3 regions of the Pseudomonas sp. AC247 genome follow, and region 3 is predicted to be linked to each of the others. Evidence: riboswitches for the same ligand, from Rfam matches in the RefSeq annotation. Region 3 holds a riboswitch; each other region holds the start of a gene.
The links. A riboswitch is a leader RNA that binds a small molecule or an ion and turns the genes downstream of it on or off. The one in region 3 is predicted to bind cobalamin.

Region 1 (6,510 bases), 1.9 Mb from region 3:
AGGTGAATCCAAGTCGCTCATAACCCCTGAACACTTTCTGATAGTGGTGGTCGCCGGTCAGCAACGCTACTTTATCTGACCCTGCTACAGCAACTACGATACCTGTCTGATTGCTCGAAACTCCAGTGGTCGCTCGCAGTATATGGATATTTTCGATGCACCCGAAAGGAACCAGTTCGATGCTGCGTCTCTGCCATTGGTGTGCGTGCCTAGACGCGTGGGGTACGGAAACTACTTCAATCTCTTGATCTTGCAGCATTGTTATTACGCGAGAATAGGTATCGGTCTCAGGTATGTTGCAAGGCGCGATAATCCTTTCGATTTTGCTTAGTTCTGAGGGCTGAAAAGCGAGAAGAGCATGAAAGTGATCAATATCCCAATGACTGATGATGACGGTTGTGTTGTTCTCTAGGTGGATGGCGCGTCGTTCAACTATCTCTCGTACTTTTTGGGCGTTAAAAGTTCGAGACGCGCCAGTATCATAAATATATAGACGGCCATTGGTTCTAATTTCATTCCAGTTGGCATGGCCGCAATCGACCACCGTTAATTCTGCAGTTGAATATGATGGGTAGCATGAAAGCATTAAGGAAAATGGCGAGAGTATTTTTTTATCTTGGGGAGGGGAGGGCGATCGAAACCCACTAATGTTTATTTTCGAGCCTTCAATTTTCAATGATGCCCGCAGATAGAGTTCGCCCCCTCCACCTTCTGGTACAGCCGTGTACACCGCAGTTTCCAAGTAACGGAACGGCAAAAAATACCAATAACCTTCTTTAAGTAGATTGTGTCTGAACTGCCCGTTACGGCTTAGTGTACGGCTTGGTGGAGTGTATTTGAGCTCAAACATCGACGCCGGTCTATCGCGTCTATCATTGAAAAATTCTGAGAGGCGTACGGCATCTTGATGGTTTCGAACATCCAACAAAACCGTATGTTTATTTTCCTTTGGATGCATATCGGCCTGGTTAACATATACCAAGACTCCATCCCTTCGTTCTTCAGGTTGTATCGGGTCACGCGGCTCATTCCGTGGCATAAGGTCGTCCTTTATTTCCTGGCGCTTGCGAAGTGCTGTTTGGTAGTGCTTCTCGAGTCCCGAGCGGAGCTCTACACAGGGAGCCAGAGGATCGCAAATTGAGCATCCAACAGCAATTGGAGGATCGTCTAATACGCCAAAGAAGGATCAGGGAGATGTCTGCTGATCTTTTAGATTTTTGATCTGCTGCGCCAGGTCGAGCGCAACCCGCCCGCTGTTCAGCGTGGGCAGCAAGTGGGTGAAGGGAATGTCGATCAGGCGGTTCTCGCGCACGGCGCGCAGTTGCGACAGCACCGGATCGTGGCTCAGCAGATAGCGTTTGCGGCGGGCCGGTGACCATTCGGCGTCGGCCAGCAGGATTACGTCCGGGTCGCTGGCGAGGAGGGTTTCGCGGCTCACCGTCACCCGATACAGATTAATCTCGGCGAACACATTGCGGGCGCCGGCAGCGGCCAACAGCGGGGTGACGAAACCGCGCTGGCCTTCGCTGTCGAGGCCTTTGACTTCGCTGTCGAGATAGAACACCGACAGCGGTTTTTCCGTGCCGACCAGCGCGCGCACGCTGGCGAGGTCCGCGTCCATGGCGTCGATCAGTTGCCGAGCCTGCTGCTGTTTGTCGAGTAACTGGCCCAGGGTCAGCAGGTCGTTGCGCACATGCCCGAAGTAATCCAGTGAATGCCCGGCGCAGGCCGACTCCAGCAAGTACGAGCCGACGCCGTTGCGCGCCAGCCCTGAGCGCGATGTCACGCCGTCACCAAAAGCGGTGGCGAAGCCGCCGATCACCAGGTCCGGCCGCTGCGCGTACAGCACCTCGCTGGCCGGGTACTGACGGGCGATCACCGGTACGCCGAAGTACTCAGCCTGACGCTGGCCGGCATCGGTGTCGTCCAGATACGCCACGCCAACCAGCGCAGGCCCGGCTCCCAGCGCCAGAACGATGTCCGCCGCGTGCTGATTGAGCGCGACGATCCGTGACGGCGGCGCGGCGTTCCAGGTTTCGCCGCAGTTGCGGTAACTGTCGGCCAATACCGGTGCTGCGCCGAGCAGGGCGGCCAGGCATAACCCAAGCGTTTTCATGGCTGCGCCCTGATCAGCAAATCCTCGACCACCTCACCGCCGACCAGATGCACCTCGACCAATCGCTGCACGTCAGCCTTGCTGTGCACGCCATACCAGCACGTCTCCGGGTACACCGTCAGCACCGGCCCGAGGTTGCACGGAAACTGACAATGCGTGCGGGTCAGCAACACGCCGCCCGGCGTCTCGATGCGGTCATGTTCCAGCAAGTGCCGGCGCAGGGTTTTCCATAACTGCTGGGCACCGCGCTGGGTGCAGCGCGGGCCGGTGCAGATGAACACGTGGCGGGCATGCGCCGGCACGTGCGACCAGTCCGGGTGCGTGTCGACGCCGTCGATGGTTTTGATCTGACTCATCAGAAGCGATACGTGTAGCGCACTTCGGAGGTGAACGGCCGCCCGAGGTTGTCGACGTTGCTCGAACGGCTGGTGACGTAATTGCGGTCGAACAGGTTTTCCACCAACAGGCTGACGCGGTGCTGATGGGCGCTGTCGAGGTAGCGATAGGCGTCGGCATCCACCACCGAATAATGACCGTACTCGACCTGCTTCGAACTGGTGATGTCGCGGATATAACGGATCGCCCCGCCAGCGCCCCACAGGCGATTTTCCGACTCATAACCCACGCGCGAGCGGGCGAAGAAGCTCGGAATGTCATTGATGGTCACGCCCGTGCGCGACTCGGTGAGGTTGCGGGTCATGTCCGCCTGCACACTCCATTGGTCATTGAGCGCCAGTTTGGCGTCGGCCTCGAAACCGCGCATGCGGATCTGCCCTTCACCGTTGACCCACTGAATGTCGTCGAGGGTAATCAGGTCGTCGATCTTGCGTTTGAACAGGGTCACGCTGGCGCTGAATTCGCGGTCGAGCAAAAAACCTTTGTAGTCGAGGCCCAGCTCGGCGTTGCGGCTTTTTTCCGGTTTGAGATTGCGGTTGCCAAGCTCGTCGCCCGGTTCGTTGACGAACAGTTGCTCGGCATTCGGCAGCTTGTAGGCGCTGCCGTATTGACCGCGCAGCGACCAGTTGTCGCTGAGGTCATACAGCGAAGTGAGCATGCCGACCGTGGCGCTGTCGCCGCCGCCCATGGCCTCGTGACGGACGCCGATGCTGGGATGCCAGTCGGGCAGGGCGTCGATCTGCGGGCGCAATTGCGTATAGATCGCGTGGGCTTCGGCCTTGTCGTTGTCAATGATCAGCACATCGTCCTGACCCTTGAACCATTGGTTGTCGCTGCCGAACACCAGCACATGGCCGCCGGGCAGTTCAGCCTTGCCTTCGGCCTGCACGCCCCAGTCAGTGAAACCCCAGTAGTCGTTGTGATTGATGACTTTGGTGGCGCCGCCCTCGACATTGTTGACCCGGGTGTAACGCGTGTCCCAATCGTTGATGTGGCCTTTGACGAAGTAGCTGAAGCGCTCGTTGAGGCTCTGTTCGAACGTCGCGGTAGCGATCTGCTGCACACGGTCGTTGGTGGTGTTGTGATTGTCGACCGGGCGGGCGAAATCGAGTTTGGCGTCGGCGTATTGATAAAACAGCTCCAGCCGCGAATCGTCGCCGAACGACTGGATCGCCTTGCCACCGAACGTGGTGACTTCGTAGGCACGCTTTTTCTCGGTGACGTTTTTCAGGTTGCGGTTGCGATACGGTTGATAACCGTCGGAGACGTTGTGGCTGACGTACGCCAGCAAACCCAGATCGCCAAAACCGTTGGTGAAAATGTTTTCCACTCGCGCGTCTTCGGTGGTGCCGCCGAAGGTGTCGACGCCCAGGTTCACTTCGCCCATGGCTTGGCGCGACTGCGGGCTGCGGGTGACGATGTTGATCACCCCCGACACCGCTTGTGTGCCGAACAACAGGCTCTGCCCACCCTTGAGCACTTCGATGCGCTCGATCGCGTTGGCCGGCAGGGTGTCGAGATAGAGGCCGCCGTACAGGCGATTGTTCAGGCGCACGCCGTCGAGCAGGATCAGCGTGTCGTCATTGTGCCCGCCCAGCAGCGAATAAGTGCCGTAGTCGAACGGGCCGTTTTTCGGCGCGACGTAGAGGCCGGGAATGAACATCTGCATGACCCGGCTGACGTCGGCACTCGGCCCGGCGCGCTCGATCTGTTCGCGGCTGACGATTTCGACTTTGCTGCCGTAATGCGCCATGTCGGCGACGGTGGTGGACTCCACCGACGGGGCGGAAACGATTTGCTGATTGAGTTCCAGCGCCGTGTCGTCGGCCAGCAACAGAGGGCTGAACAGGCAGCCGAACAGAAGGGTTGGAGCAGAGGTGTTGAAAGGTCGAATCATTGTCTTCTCGAAAAGGATCTTCGCAGAAGAGCATGCAGGAGAAGGCATCGCGCACAGCCAATACCGGCCCATGCCCGCCCACCGCAGGATTTTGCCAAACAGACATTTCGGGCCGGTCTCCGGGCTCGCGCGTATCGAGGCTTTCACCTTCCCATGGCCGTCTGGCCACAGTGGTTTGTTGAAAGCATCACGCGCCTACCGTTGCGGGGGCAGCACCGGACTTGTTCGATTCGAACGTACCGGTTTCCCGTTTCACCCCATGCACGGCGGCATGGGACACCTGAAACAGGGCGGCATCTGAACATTCGAAAGACCGTTCGTCAACTTCTGCGCACCTTCGGCAACTACTACGGTGATCCACGCAACTTCATGGTCTCGGTCAAGGCGCGCTTCTGACCTCAGGCCACACCCTCCAGCGCCGCGTGGTCGATGACCACGTTGGCGCGCATTCGATAAAAGCGCAGAAACTCCTCGGCCGGCATCGGTTTGCCGAACAGCCAGCCCTGGCCGTAATGCACGCCGTGGTCGCGCAGGTAATCGCGTTGCGCCGCGGTTTCGATGCCTTCTGCGACGATCTTCAGGCGCAAGCTTTTGGCCATTTCGATGATGTGCCCGGTCACGGAACCGGTCGCCGCATCCTGATCGATGTTGTCGACGAACGACTTGTCGATCTTCAGCACGTCCAGCGGCAACTGCTGCACATGCTGAAGGCTGGAAAACCCGGTGCCGAAGTCGTCGATGGCCGCCAGATAACCGAGCGAGCGCGCCTGATTGACGGTGGCGCGGGCGGCGTCGATATCGACAAAACCGCGTTCGGTGGCTTCCAGCCAGATCTGCTTCTGCTGCACGCCGGCGTTGCGGGCAGCCGCTTCCAGACCGGGCAGGAAACGACCGCTGCTGACATCCCTGGCCGCCAGATTGATGGCCACGTGCAGCTGCCGTTCCTTGACCAGCAGCGGACCGAGGTCGCGCATCACCGCATCGATCACCTGATCGGTGATCGGCAAAATCAGGCCACTGTCCTCGGCCAGCGGAATGAACGCATCGGGGCGCACCAGCGTGCCGTCCGGATGGCGCCAGCGCACCAGTGCTTCGGCGCCGACACAGGCGCCATCGCTGAGGCTGACGATCGGTTGGTAGTGCACGATGAACTCGCGATTGCGCACCGCCAGTTTCAGCTCGGCCAGCGGCGACAAGCGCTGCCGGGTGCGGCGGATGATCAGCAACACCAACACGCCGGCGAGCAAGCCGCCAATCGGCAACAGCAGCATTTCCCGGCGGACCAGCCCCTGCATCAATTCATGGCGCGACAGCGTGGCAATGGCGACCCAGTCGCCGTTGTGTACGAGGGTGTACAGATAACCGTCTTCAAGGCCTGCGTGAGGGCCGGAGTGCACTCGACTCAGAAAATGCTCGGCCCCCGGGCGCGAGGCGCTGACCAGTTGGCCGGTCGCGGTCGCGACCGCCAGATGCAGATCGTCTTCGAGCATCACCTGGAGGAATTGCTCAGGGTCGACCAGCACATTGAACGCTGCATATTGCAGGGCCATCATCGGTTTGGCCGGGACGATGCGTGACTGCACACCGAGCGACACGCGCACGCCATCGGCGCTGGTGAAGTCTTCGCGCCAAGGGACGGCGTGATGACCGACCGGCCCCCAGGAACCGCAGGCGTAAATCTCTTCTTCGACATAGCCGACTGACTTCACCGAGAAGGTGTTGATGGTCAGCAGGCGCATCTCATCGATGCTCTCGGGCGTGCACGGTACCAGGTGGGAACCGGCGATGGCTTTCAGCGCCCCGGCGGCTTCGTTGAACGTGCCATTGGCGCGGCTGGAGGCCACAGCGGCGAGAGTTTCCAGACGCTGCTGAGCAGACGCCAGATTGAGCATCCAGGCGAGGTAGCCCATCAGAATCACTGGCAGCAAGACACACGGAAACCCCAGGAGAATGCTCCCCCAGACGATGCGTTTTTTGTTCATTTGTCGCCACCTTGGCCACAGGCCTGTGACGTGCGCACAGCACGGCTGTATCCAGCAAAGACAGAATACGGCGGTTGCGGTTTGCCGATATTGCTGCAGATCAATGTCGGTGATGAATG
Region 2 (6,510 bases), 1.2 Mb from region 3:
ATCACCGCTGCACAGGATCACCAGCTCGGCGGGGGTTTGGCCAAGGTCGGCAATGTTGTCATCCGAGACGAAACCGCCGGGCTGAGTCCTGAGCAGGTGCATGGCTTAAACGCTGAGCGCAGCGCGCAGTTGCGCTTCGAGTTGCGCCGCGTCGAGTTCCTGACCGATCAACACCAGACGCGTCACGCGCACTTCCTCGGCGCCCCACTGACGGTCGAAATGCTTGTCGAAACGCGTGCCCACGCCTTGGATCAGCAAGCGCATTGGTTTGTTCGGGATAGCGGCGAAACCTTTGACACGGAGGATGCCGTGCTTGACCACCAGTTGCGTCAGGGCGTCGAGCAGCAGGCTTTCGTCGGCTTGCGGCAGTTCGATGGAGATCGAGTCGAAAGCGTCGTGATCGTGGTCATCGTGATCGTCATCGCCATCACCGTGGTGGTGATCGTGATGGCTGTGACGGCTGTCGATGTGTTCTTCGGAACCGGCGCCGAGGCCGATCAGCACGTCCAGCGGCAGACGACCGTTGCTGGCCTCGATGATTTTCACCGCCGGAGGCAACTCTTCGGCGACTTCGGCACGTACGCGAGCGAGGTCTTCCGGGCTGGTCTGGTCGGCCTTGTTGAGGATCACCAGGTCGGCGCTGGCCAATTGGTCGGCGAACAGTTCGTGCAGCGGCGATTCGTGATCGAGGTTCGGGTCGAGTTTGCGCTGCGCATCGACCTGATCCGGGAACGCGGCGAAGGTGCCAGCGGCCACGGCCGGGCTGTCGACCACGGTGATCACTGCATCAACGGTGCAGGCGCTGCGGATTTCCGGCCACTGGAAGGCTTGGACCAAAGGTTTCGGCAGGGCCAGGCCCGAGGTTTCGATGAGGATGTGGTCGAGGTCACCACGACGCGCGACCAGTTCGCGCATCACCGGGAAGAATTCTTCCTGAACGGTGCAGCACAGGCAGCCGTTGGCCAGTTCGTAGACGCGACCAACCGCTTCTTCTTCGCTGCAGCCGATGGTGCATTGCTTGAGGATTTCACCGTCGATGCCCAGCTCGCCAAACTCGTTGACGATCACCGCGATACGACGGCCCTGCGCGTTGTCGAGCATGTGCCGCAGGAGCGTGGTTTTGCCCGAGCCGAGGAAGCCGGTGACGATGGTGACGGGGAGTTTGGCCAGTGTTTTCATCGGTATGCCCTTTGGCAAGCGGCGGGCATACGGGACGAGAACCGGCAGCGCGCGTGCGTGCCTGGAGAGTTCGCCACCGGATCACCCCGCCCGGTTGTAGTGAGAATCTGTGACGAGGCAGGTCTCCTGGCTGACGGTGTTCAGGCGCGAGGCCTGGCGTTTGCTGCGCCTTCCCGCGGGCTCATCGATTGAGCTGGCAGTGGCGTGGCAGCGAACATCACCGTTCACAGTTGCGGGGGCAGCCGCGGCATTGACCGCGTTCCCTTCTTAGCTTCGGCGTGGGCCGAAGAACCTCGAAAGCGCAAGGCTACGCATCGGTTGGTGGTGGGTCAATGGGCGTTGAGTTTTGGTATTGGGGGCATATCCGTTGCTGCGGGTGCTGCCGCTGGCGGTTTCGCTCTTACAGCGAGTCACCTTTTCCAAACGCCGAAAAGGTAACCCAAAAGGCTTTGCCCCGGCGTACGGCACTTCGCTGAGGCTCAGTGTTCCCTCACTACGGTGTCCATCCGGGGGCATCGCCTACGGTTTGCTTCGCTGCACCTCCTCTCGATGTGTGCGGCTGCGCCGCACGGCGCTGCGCGCCTGCCCCCCGGATGGACACCTACGCTCGGCCTGCCGAAGGGGCAAAAGATCAAAAGCCAGAGCCAAAGCAGATCAAAAGATCGCAGCCTTCGGCAGCTCCTACAGGGGATTGCGTCGAAAGGTGGGTAGGCTGCCAGCCTGCTTTCGCCAGCGAACAAAAAGCACAGCCGATAACCCATGTAGGAGCTGCCGCAGGCTGCGATCTTTTGATCTTGCTCTTAAAAGATAAAGTCAAAGGATCGCGGCCTTCGGCAGCTCCTACAGGTGATCGCATCGGAAAGTATGTTGTCATCGCGAGCAAGCTTTGCTCCTACGAAAATCAAAAGCGGAACACCCACGCTCCTCACCACTCAACAGGATGAGCGTTAGCTCGGCTGCGGCTTTTGATCTGTAAGGCGACGTCGGAAGGCTGAGTGGAGGGATTGATCCGGGCGTGGGAGCGCAGCGACCGTTTGGCGCAGCCAAACACAGCGAGAGGAGGTGCAGCGAAGCAAACCGTAGGCGCTGCGCCCGGATCGATCCCGGAGCGAAGGGACCCCGAGCCCCAGCGAGCGGGCCGCACGTAGGAGCAAGCCTTTTCGGTTACCTTTTCGGCGTTTGGAAAAGGTGACCCGCCGTAAGGGCGGAACCCTAAGACGCCGTTACCGCAGCAACGGATCCACCCCAAAAAATTGACTAAAAACCCAACCCCATGCTCTCCTACACAACTTGTTACGGGTGCCCTTCACAGGGTGAAACGGGAAACCGGTGAATCATGTGCTTTACTCAAGCCCATGTCAGTCCGGTGCTGCCCCCGCAACGGTAAGCGAGCGAAGCGTCAAAACCACTGTGCCCGTACGGCATGGGAAGGAGACGCTTGCAGGTCGGCCTGACGCCAACCCCTCGTGAGCCCGGAGACCGGCCCGCAACACACAGCTCGCACCTCGTGCGTCGCTGAACATAACAAACCCGCGGTGGGCGGGCGCTGTTCGAACCTCTGCGAGCCCGACCCGCAGGGGTTTTCATGCGCTCGATTCACCCGCTGACACTCCAGAGGGAAGCGCCATGTCGATCATCAGCAGCACCGGCAGCAACACGGACAAAATCACCAGCAGCGCCACACTGAGCCAACGCCTGAGCGCCGCGATCTTCGCGTCGATCCTCGGCGCCAGCCTGGTCTACTTCGCCGGCTTCTCGCACATCGAAGCGGTGCACAACGCCGCCCACGATACCCGCCACAGCGCCGCGTTCCCGTGCCACTGAGACCTGCCGACATGATCAAGCGTATTGCGCAAACCGCAGGGTTCACCGGTCTTCTGGCCGCCCTGCTCCTCACCCTGCTGCAAAGCTTCTGGGTCTCGCCGCTGATTCTTCAAGCGGAAACTTTCGAAAAAGCCGAACCCATCGCCGTGCATGAACACGCCGAAGGCGCCATGGCCGGCCACACCCACGACGCCGAAGCCTGGGAGCCGGAAGACGGCTGGCAGCGCGTGGTCTCGACCACGGGCGGCAATCTGGTGGTAGCCGTCGGTTTCGCCCTGATGCTCGCCGGCCTTTACACCCTGCGCGCACCGACCAAAACCTCGCAAGGCCTGCTCTGGGGCCTGGCCGGCTACGCCACGTTCGTCCTCGCGCCGACTTTGGGCCTGCCGCCAGAACTGCCGGGCACCGCGGCCGCTGATCTGGCTTCGCGACAGATGTGGTGGATCGGCACTGCCGCGTCGACTGCCGTCGGCCTGTCATTGATCGCGTTCAGCCGTCACTGGCTGATGAAAGTCCTCGGTGTGGCGATTCTCGCCGTGCCGCACGTGATCGGCGCCCCACAGCCGCAAGTGCATTCGATGCTCGCCCCTGAAGCATTGGAAGCGCAGTTCAAAATCGCTTCGCAGCTGACCAACGTAGTGTTCTGGCTGACCCTGGGCCTGATCAGTGCCTGGTTGTTCCGCCGCAAAAGCGCTGGCCAATACCACGCATGACAAATGACAGCGCAGCGCCGACCTTTGTGGTCGGCCTGGGCTGCCAGCGCGGCTGCCCTGCCAGCACGCTGCGCGCGTTACTTGATCAGGCGTTACAGGCACATCGCATCGAGCTTCATGCGGTCAAGGCTCTGGCCAGTATCGACCTGAAACGCGATGAACCCGGTTTACAGGAACTCGCCGCACAACTGGCGTTGCCATTGCTGTACTTCAGCAGCGAGGAATTGGCCAGTTACCAAGAGCGACTCAGCCATCGTTCCGAGATCGCTTACGAACGCACCGGTTGTTACGGCGTTGCCGAAAGTGCTGCGCTGGCCCTCGCCGAACAGTTGATTCAGGCACCGGCAAAACTGCTGATTTCCCGGCAAAAATACGCCCAGGCCACCTTCGCATTGGCCGGCGCCGCGTAAAAACCCGATAATCCCCGCCATCGATCATGAGCAATCTTCATCTGAAGCCATTGCTGCGCCTCTTTTTCACAGGATTCTACGATGACCGTCTACTTCATCGGCGCCGGCCCCGGCGACCCGGAACTGATCACCGTCAAAGGCCAGCGGCTGATCCGCAGTTGCCCGGTGATCATCTATGCAGGCTCGCTGGTGCCGACGGCGGTGCTTGAAGGTCATCAGGCTGAAACGGTGGTCAACAGCGCCGAATTGCATCTGGAACAGATCATCGAACTGATCAAAACCGCGCACGCGAACGGTCAGGATGTGGCGCGGGTGCATTCCGGCGATCCGAGTCTGTATGGCGCGATTGGTGAGCAGATTCGCTATTTGCGCGAGCTGAATATTCCGTTTGAGATCGTTCCCGGCGTGACGGCAACGGCGGCGTGTGCGGCATTGCTGGGTGCGGAGCTGACGCTGCCGGACATTTCACAAAGCGTGATTCTGACCCGCTATGCCGATAAAACCGCGATGCCCGCGGGTGAAGAACTCGGCAGTCTGGCGCAGCACGGTGCGACCATGGCGATTCATTTGGGCGTTAATCACCTAGACAAGATTCTGGCCGAGCTATTGCCGCATTACGGCGCTGATTGCCCGATTGCGGTGATTCACCGGGCGACGTGGCCGGATCAGGATTGGGTGGTCGGGACGCTGGCGGATATTGCCGGGAAGGTTGAAGCGAAAGGCTTTCGGCGTACGGCGTTGATACTGGTCGGGCGGGTGTTGGGGAGTGAGGTGTTTAGCGAGTCATCGCTGTACCGCGCGGGGCATGCACACCTTTACAGACCCTGAAAGCAAAAGATCGCAGCCTTCGGCAGCTCCTACAGGGAAACACATTCCAATGTAGGAGCTGCCGAAGGCTGCGATCTTTTGATTCTGTGGCTTCAGACAATGCATTCATCACGGGAAAATGCATTGCCTGAATTGGAACTGCTGCGCAGTTCATCGGGGATAAATCCCCTCGCCACAGCGCCGTTTTTCTTCTCCGCAGCGAACACCTTACTCAGTAGTAGGCGTTTTCTTTCTGCGTATGGTCGGTCACGTCACGAACGCCCTTCAGCTCAGGAATGCGCTCAAGCAAAGTGCGCTCAATGCCTTCCTTGAGGGTCACGTCCGCCTGGCCGCAGCCTTGGCAGCCGCCGCCGAATTGCAGAACAGCGATGCCGTCTTCAACCACATCGATCAGACTGACCTGACCGCCGTGGCTGGCCAGCCCCGGGTTGATTTCGGTTTGCAGGTAATAGTTGATGCGCTCGTTGACCGGGCTGTCGGCGTTGACCATCGGTACTTTGGCGTTTGGCGCCTTGATGGTCAGCTGACCGCCCATACGGTCGGTGGCATAGTCGACAACGGCGTCGTCAAGAAACGCTTCGCTGAAGTGATCGATGTACGCGGTGAAGCTTTTCAGCCCCAGCGCGGTGTCTTCAGGTTTTTCTTCGCCCGGCTTGCAGTAGGCAATGCAGGTTTCGGCGTACTGAGTGCCAGGCTGGGTGATGAAGACGCGGATGCCGATGCCCGGGGTGTTCTGCTTGGAGAGCAGATCGGCCAGGTAATCGTGGGCGGCGTCGGTAATGGTAATAGCGGTCATGGAAACTCCTCGCAGGCTTGGGCGCAGTTTACGCCAATCGCTGCGCCGGACAAAGTCCTAGTATTTTTGTCGGGAAAGATTCGCGTCCGACTCGCCGTCGATTCGTGCCTTGAGCCAACGATAGCTGCGTTTTTCCACCCACTCGTAGCTCAACCACGAGCCGATCCCAATCGCCAGCGCACACACGACGAACATGAAATACGGGTTGATCCCGTAGCGCCGCGCCAGAAAACCGCCCGCCGACAGCACCAGCACGTGCATCAAGTACACCGAATACGAGCAGTCGCCGAGCAGTTTCAGCAGCCGACTGCGCTCGACATAACGCTCCAGCGCCATGCACGACATCACCAGCACCGCACTCGGCACGCCCCAATTGAGCAGGCGAGGCGCCGGCGCCAGGTGATAAATCGCCAACAATGCCGCGACGATCCCGGCCAGCGGCAGCCATAGACCGGCGCCAATCCAGCCCCGACGATGGAGCATGCCGATGCCGATCCCCAGCAAAAACTCGTAGACGATGTCCGAACGATAAAATTCGCTGATCCAGCCAAACCCCGTCCACGCCTGACTCACCGCAAACAGCAGCGCCGCGACCACCAGCAGGCGCACCTGCAAGCGAAACAGCAGCGCCCAGGCGAACAGCACGTAGAAGAGCATTTCGTAATTCAGCGTCCAGCCGACATTCAACGTCGGGTAAATGCCGTAGCCGCCGGGGTTTTCAGTCGGGATAAACAGCAAGGACAGCAGCAGATGGTTCCAG
Region 3 (6,510 bases):
AAATCACCTTGTAGCCACTGTGCGGTTTACGGTTCCACGATCCATGCTGGCCGATGAACGCGCCTTCCTTGAACTGCGCTGGCAAGGTGTTGCCTTCGGCGAAGCTCAGGCCGAGCGATGCGGTGTGCGGGCCGACCGCGTAATCCGGGGCGATGGCCTTGGCCACCAGATCCAGATTCTGTGGCGACACTCGAACGTCGACGTGCTGCCCGTAATAACTGAACGGCCAGCCGTAGAAACCGCCGTCCTTCACTGAAGTAATGTAATCCGGCACCAGGTCGCTGCCGATCTCGTCACGCTCGTTGACCGCTGTCCACAGTGCGCCGCTGGTAGGCTCCCAAGCCAGGCCGTTGGGGTTGCGAATGCCCGAAGCGAAAATCCGGTGATTGCCGGTCGCCCGATCGACTTCCCAGATCGCCGCGCGGCCTTCTTCTTTATCCAGGCCGTTCTCACCGACGTTACTGTTTGAGCCGACCGTGACGTACAGCTTATCGCCGTCCTTACTGGCGATGACGTTTTTGGTCCAGTGATGGTTCAACGTGCCGCCGGGCAGATCGGTCACTTTGATTGGCTGCGACTTGATCTCGGTCGCGCCGGGTTCGTAGTGAAAGCGCAACAGGCGATCGGTATCAGCGACATACAAATCATTGCCGACCAGGGTCATGCCAAAGGGCGAATTGAGGTTCTGCAAAAACACCGTGCGCGTCTCGGCCACACCATCGTGATCGGCGTCGCGCAGCAGGGTGATGCGGTTCGGGCTCGGCACGCCGGCCCCAGCCTTGCCCATGACTTTCTTCATGACCCAGCCACGAACGCCGCTGCTGTCGTCGGGTTTCGGCGGTGCATTGGTTTCCGCCACCAGCACATCACCGTTGGGCAGCACGTAGAGCCAGCGCGGATGATCGAGGCCTTCGGCAAATGCCGCGACTTGAGTGCCGACCGCCGCCGTCGGTTTGCCGCCCTCCGGCCAGCCGATCGCCGGGGCGATGTTCACCGTCGGGATCAGGGTCTTGTTCGGTTCGGGCAATTTCGGCGACGGGCCGGTGCCGTCGGTGACTTGCAGGCTGGAGGATTCACCGCAGGCGGCGAGCCCTCCGGCGAGGGCGATGACGAAAACGAGCTGGGGCTTGCGCATTGCTGATCTTCCCTATGAATGCATTCCTAATCATAGAGGAGGTCGCAAGCCCGATGGTTCAACTGCTCAGCCGCGGGCCTCCTTGAACAGCACGGCAATGCCGGGATGATAATTGCCGGCTTCGCTGCGCAATTTGCGGTAGGCGTAGGGGAAATACCAGGCGACCGCGCAGGTGTGTTCCTTTTGCAGGTCGTCGACCATGTCTTGCAGCTCTTCGGGGCTGGCGCTGTGTTGGGCTTTTTGCGGGGCGACAAACAGGCAGCCGAGCTTGAGGTCGCTGGCAAAGCTGATGCGTTTGGCATCGTTGGTAATGTCGAGCAGGGCTTGGGTCAGGTTGAGGTTGGTGACCCGTGGCCAGCGCTGCGTAGCCTGAATGTAAGCGCGATCTTCGGCGCTGGCAATGAACAGGTCGGCGCGGGCATTGCGCTCACCTTCTTCATTCTGTTTGCGCGTGGGCGTGTCGTTCAGGGTGACCAGTTCGGCCATCCACGCCGCTGCCGAGAGCAGGCCGAGATTGGCTTTCTCGTCATGCCAGTACGGTGTGTCGCTGTCGCCGCGTACGGCGTTAAAGCGGTCGATACAGTCAAACCAGCGTTCAAGCAGCGGGCGCAGGAATTCCAGGCGCGGGTTGCTGATGATCATGCCTTGCATCGTCATCATCCTTATTCTTGTGATGGGCTTTTTCGGGAAAAGCATGGCTCTTTGATATCATTTGTATCAGTGTGGCACAAGATTGGCGCCAGATAATTGATCGACGGCAGTTATTCGCCCGATGGCCGCCTCTTTAATTGACGCTCCACCCCCAACCCTCTAACCTTCGCGGCTTGTTTCAGGTGCTCTGTGACCCACGTCGACAGAGTGAAACAGGGAAGCCGGTGAGGGTTGTCTTCAGGTGAAGAACAATCACGATCCCGGCGCTGCCCCCGCAACGGTAAATGAGTAAAAGCTGCGCCTTGAGCCACTGCCTCGACAGAAGCGGGAAGGCGCGCAGCCAGGCCAACGCCGCTCATGAGCCCGGAGACCGGCCTGATCCATCCAGCGGCATCACGGTGGGCGATGCCAGGCTTTTTGCCGTCTATTCTTGTGCCTGCCCGCCGTTATCCAGCCCCAACGGAGAGCTCCCCCATGACTGATTCCCCCGAGCGCGACGAACGCCATCTGGCGCGTATGCAGCGCAAAAAAGCCGTGATCGACGAACGCATCGCCAACTCCCCCGACGAGTGCGGCCTGGTGCTGGTGCTGACCGGCAATGGCAAAGGCAAGAGCAGCTCGGCGTTCGGCATGCTCGCCCGCGCCATGGGGCACGGCATGAAGTGCGGCGTGGTGCAGTTCATCAAGGGGCGTAACAGCACCGGCGAAGAATTGTTCTTCCGCCGCTTCCCCGAGCAAGTGCGCTTCCATGTCATGGGCGAGGGCTTCACCTGGGAAACTCAGGATCGCCAGCGCGACATCGCTGCAGCCGAAGCGGCATGGGCGGTTTCCCGTGAGCTGCTGCGTGATCCGTCGATCGGCCTGGTGGTGCTCGATGAACTGAACATCGCCCTCAAGCACGGCTACCTCGATCTCGATCAGGTGCTCAGCGATCTGCAGGCACGTCCGCCGATGCAGCACGTGATCGTCACCGGTCGCGCGGCCAAGCCGGAAATGATCGAGATGGGCGACACGGTCACCGAAATGGGCATGCTCAAACACGCCTTCCAGGCCGGCATCAAAGCGCAGAAAGGCGTCGAACTTTGAATCAACCACGTCACTGCCCGGCGGTGCTCATCGCCGCTCCGGCCTCCGGTCAGGGCAAGACCACCGTCACCGCCGCGCTCGCCCGTTTGCATCGCAATCAGGGGCGCAAAGTGCGCGTGTTCAAATGCGGCCCGGACTTCCTTGATCCGATGATCCTCGAGCGTGCCAGCGGTGCGCCGGTGTATCAACTGGACATGTGGATGGTCGGCGAGCAGGAGAGTCGTCGGCTGTTGTGGGAAGCCGCTGCCGAGGCGGATCTGATTCTGATCGAAGGCGTGATGGGCCTGTTTGACGGTACGCCCTCGAGCGCGGATCTGGCGCGGCATTTTGGTGTGCCGGTGCTCGGGGTGATCGACGGCACGGCGATGGCGCAGACCTTTGGTGCGCTGGCGCTGGGACTGGCCAAGTATCAGCCGGATCTGCCATTTGCCGGGGTTTTGGCCAACCGGGTTGGCACGTTGCGTCATGCGCAATTGCTGGAAGGCAGCCTTACCGAAGGTCTGCGTTGGTACGGCGCATTGTCGCGCGAGACCGGCATTGAATTGCCGAGTCGGCATCTGGGGCTGGTCCAGGCCAGCGAACTGAATGACCTCGATGTGCGTCTCGACGCCGCAGCCGATGCACTGGCCAGCAGCTGCGAGGTAGCGCTGCCACCGGCCGTGGAATTTGCCGCGCCGGACGTCGTCGCTGTTGAGCCGCTGCTGAAGAATGTGCGCATTGCCGTTGCACGTGATGAGGCGTTTGCCTTCACTTACGGCGCTAGCCTGGATCTGCTGCGGGCGATGGGCGCCGAGTTGAGCTTTTTCTCGCCGATCCGCGATACGCAATTGCCGGAGGCGGACAGTCTGTACCTGCCGGGCGGTTATCCGGAATTGCACCATGTTGCGTTGTCGCAGAACACCGCGATGGTTGCGGCAATCCTTGCACACCATGCGGCGGGCAAGCCGTTGCTCGCTGAGTGTGGCGGGATGCTGTATTTGCTCGATTCGCTGACGGATGTTGAAGGCACTCGCGCTGAGCTGGTTGGGCTGCTCAAGGGCGACGCGGTGATGCAGAAGCGTCTGGCGGCGTTGGCGTTGCAGGCGGTGGATCTGCCGGAAGGTTCGTTGCGTGGGCACACTTATCATCATTCGTTGACGACTACCGAACTGACGCCGATTGCTCGAGGGCTGAGCCCGAATGGTGGGCGCGGCGCCGAGGCGGTTTATCGGGAAGGGCGGATGACGGCTTCTTATGTGCACTTCTATTTTCCGTCGAATCCTGCGGCTGTCGCTGCATTGTTTGCGCCGTCCCTTGAGGACGCTATCGCGAGCAGGCTCACTCCTACAGTGGGCGATGGTGTGCCTGACGAAACGCAATCCCCTGTAGGAGCGAGCCTGCTCGCGATGGGGCCATGACCGACAACGCATTCTCCGAAGCCGAGCGCGAAGCGGTTTACAGAGCCATCGCCGAACGCCGCGACATGCGCCACTTCACCGGTGGCAGCGTCGAGCCGGAGCTGTTGCGCCGACTTTTGGAAGCCGCCCACCAGGCGCCAAGCGTCGGCCTGATGCAGCCCTGGCGCTTCATTCGCATCAGCGACCGAACGTTACGCGGTCAGATCCAGAGCCTCGTCGAAGCAGAACGCATCCGCACAGCCATTGCCCTCGGCGAGCGCAGTGACGAGTTCATGAAACTCAAGGTCGAAGGCATCAACGACTGCGCTGAGGTGCTGGTCGCCGCGCTGATGGATGATCGCGACAAGCACATTTTCGGGCGCCGCACGCTGCCGGAAATGGACATGGCGTCGTTGTCCTGCGCGATTCAAAACCTCTGGCTGGCCTCGCGCGCAGAAGGCTTGGGCATGGGCTGGGTCTCGTTGTTCGAGCCACAGGCACTCGCCGATCTGCTGAAATTGCCGGCAGGCGCCAAACCCCTGGCTGTTTTGTGCCTGGGCCCGGTCAAGGAGTTCTATCCGGCGCCGATGCTGGTACTCGAAGGGTGGGCGCAGGCGCGGCCGCTCAATGAGTTGCTGTATGAAAATTATTGGGGAGTGAGTCAATGAGTGTGGCGTTGTTGAGTGTCGCCGCAGTGGCGCTGGATGCGCTGCTCGGTGAACCGAAACGCTGGCATCCGCTGGTGGCGTTCGGCAATTTTGCCGGGCGCATCGAGCAACGTTTCAACGGCGGTGGTCGTGGCTGGCGCAGCCATGGCGTCACCGCGTGGGTGATCGCGGTGCTGCCGCTGACGTTGCTTGCCACGGCCTTATCATGGGCGCCGTACGTGGGTTGGGTGGTCGAAATTCTCGCGTTGTATTGCGCCCTCGGCATGCGCAGCCTCGGCGAGCATGTCGCCCCGGTGGCCGCAGCGTTGCGCGCGGATGATCTGGACGAAGCGCGCAAGCGAGTCGGCTATCTGGTCAGTCGCCAGACCGATGAACTCGACAGCACCGCCGTGGCCCGCGCCGCCACCGAATCAGTGCTGGAAAACGGCAGTGATGCGGTGTTCGCCGCGCTGTTCTGGTTTGTTGTCGCCGGTGCCCCGGGCGTAGTGCTCTATCGCTTGAGCAACACGCTCGATGCGATGTGGGGTTATCGCAACGAGCGCTTTGAGCGTTTCGGCTGGGCCGCAGCGAAAATCGACGACGTGCTCAACTACATTCCTGCGCGTCTGGTGGCGTTGACCTACGCGCTATTGGGCAAAACCCGACTCGCCTTGAAATGCTGGCGTACGCAGGCGCCAAAATGGGACAGCCCCAACGCCGGCCCGGTGATGGCGTCTGGCGCAGGAGCGCTGGGTGTTGAATTGGGTGGCCCGGCGATTTACCACGGCGAACTGCATGAGCGTCCGCAACTTGGCGAAGGCGCTCCGGCCGATGCCGATTCCATCGACCGTGGCTGGCAATTGGTCCAGCGCGGGGTATGGTTATGGCTGCTGATTCTCTGCGTGGGGGCTGAATTCTATGCTTGAGCACGGTGGCCGACTGCGTAAGGCGGCGCACGATTACGGCATCGCCGAGGCGGACTGGCTCGACCTGTCCAGCGGTCTCGCGCCGTGGCCATTTCCGATCCCGGAAATCCCGCTGCGTGCCTGGGCGCGCTTGCCGGAAACCGATGACGGTCTGGAGCAGGCCGCGTGTGATTACTACGGCGCGACGCAAGTGCTGCCGGTCGCCGGTTCGCAGATGGCCATCCAGTTGCTGCCGCGTTTACGTCGCGCCGGCAAGGTCGGCGTGTTGTCGCCGTGCTATGCCGAGCATGCCGAAGCTTGGCGCCGCAGTGGCTATATCGTGCGTGAAGTGCTGGAACAGGAAGTCGAGTTTTTCCTCGACAGCCTCGACGTGCTGGTGGTGGTCAATCCGAATAACCCAACCGGCCTGAGCCTGACCCCGGCGCGGCTGCTCGACTGGCATGCGCGACTGGCGCAGCGCGGCGGTTGGCTGGTGGTCGATGAAGCGTTCATGGACAACACGCCGCACCTGAGCCTGGCGGCGCATGCGCATCAGGTCGGGCTGATCGTGCTGCGATCGTTCGGCAAGTTTTTTGGCTTGGCCGGGGTGCGGCTGGGCTTTGTACTGGCCGAGCGCAAGTTACTCAAGTTGCTCGCCGAGCAGGTCGGGCCGTGGGCGGTCAGCGGGCCGACGCGGGTGCTCGGGCAGG

Region 1: it holds a riboswitch for cobalamin, as region 3 does, so the genes downstream of both, ACZZ0B_RS09210 (TonB-dependent receptor plug domain-containing protein) here and cobO (cob(I)yrinic acid a,c-diamide adenosyltransferase) in region 3, are expected to answer to the same signal.
Region 2: it holds a riboswitch for cobalamin, as region 3 does, so the genes downstream of both, ACZZ0B_RS12455 (CbtB domain-containing protein) here and cobO (cob(I)yrinic acid a,c-diamide adenosyltransferase) in region 3, are expected to answer to the same signal.

What each region holds. Positions count from the first base shown of each region.
Region 1 covers NZ_OZ409829.1:1,975,702-1,982,211, forward strand. The annotation lists gene ACZZ0B_RS09195 (MBL fold metallo-hydrolase) at 1-1,039, opposite strand, end outside; gene ACZZ0B_RS09200 (ABC transporter substrate-binding protein) at 1,187-2,116, opposite strand; gene ACZZ0B_RS09205 ((2Fe-2S) ferredoxin domain-containing protein) at 2,113-2,472, opposite strand; gene ACZZ0B_RS09210 (TonB-dependent receptor plug domain-containing protein) at 2,472-4,409, opposite strand; cobalamin riboswitch at 4,503-4,708, opposite strand; gene ACZZ0B_RS09215 (EAL domain-containing protein) at 4,808-6,391, opposite strand.
Region 2 covers NZ_OZ409829.1:2,714,964-2,721,473, forward strand. The annotation lists gene cobN (cobaltochelatase subunit CobN) at 1-102, opposite strand, end outside; gene cobW (cobalamin biosynthesis protein CobW) at 106-1,179, opposite strand; cobalamin riboswitch at 1,279-1,490, opposite strand; cobalamin riboswitch at 2,460-2,681, shown strand; gene ACZZ0B_RS12455 (CbtB domain-containing protein) at 2,806-3,003, shown strand; gene ACZZ0B_RS12460 (CbtA family protein) at 3,015-3,716, shown strand; gene ACZZ0B_RS12465 (cobalamin biosynthesis protein) at 3,713-4,126, shown strand; gene cobM (precorrin-4 C(11)-methyltransferase) at 4,208-4,954, shown strand; gene nfuA (Fe-S biogenesis protein NfuA) at 5,166-5,750, opposite strand; gene ACZZ0B_RS12480 (acyltransferase family protein) at 5,808-6,510, opposite strand, start outside.
Region 3 covers NZ_OZ409829.1:3,886,944-3,893,453, reverse strand. The annotation lists gene ACZZ0B_RS17540 (PQQ-dependent sugar dehydrogenase) at 1-1,135, opposite strand, end outside; gene ACZZ0B_RS17535 (hypothetical protein) at 1,202-1,786, opposite strand; cobalamin riboswitch at 1,950-2,179, shown strand; gene cobO (cob(I)yrinic acid a,c-diamide adenosyltransferase) at 2,261-2,872, shown strand; gene ACZZ0B_RS17525 (cobyrinate a,c-diamide synthase) at 2,869-4,269, shown strand; gene bluB (5,6-dimethylbenzimidazole synthase) at 4,266-4,916, shown strand; gene cbiB (adenosylcobinamide-phosphate synthase CbiB) at 4,913-5,821, shown strand; gene cobD (threonine-phosphate decarboxylase CobD) at 5,814-6,510, shown strand, end outside.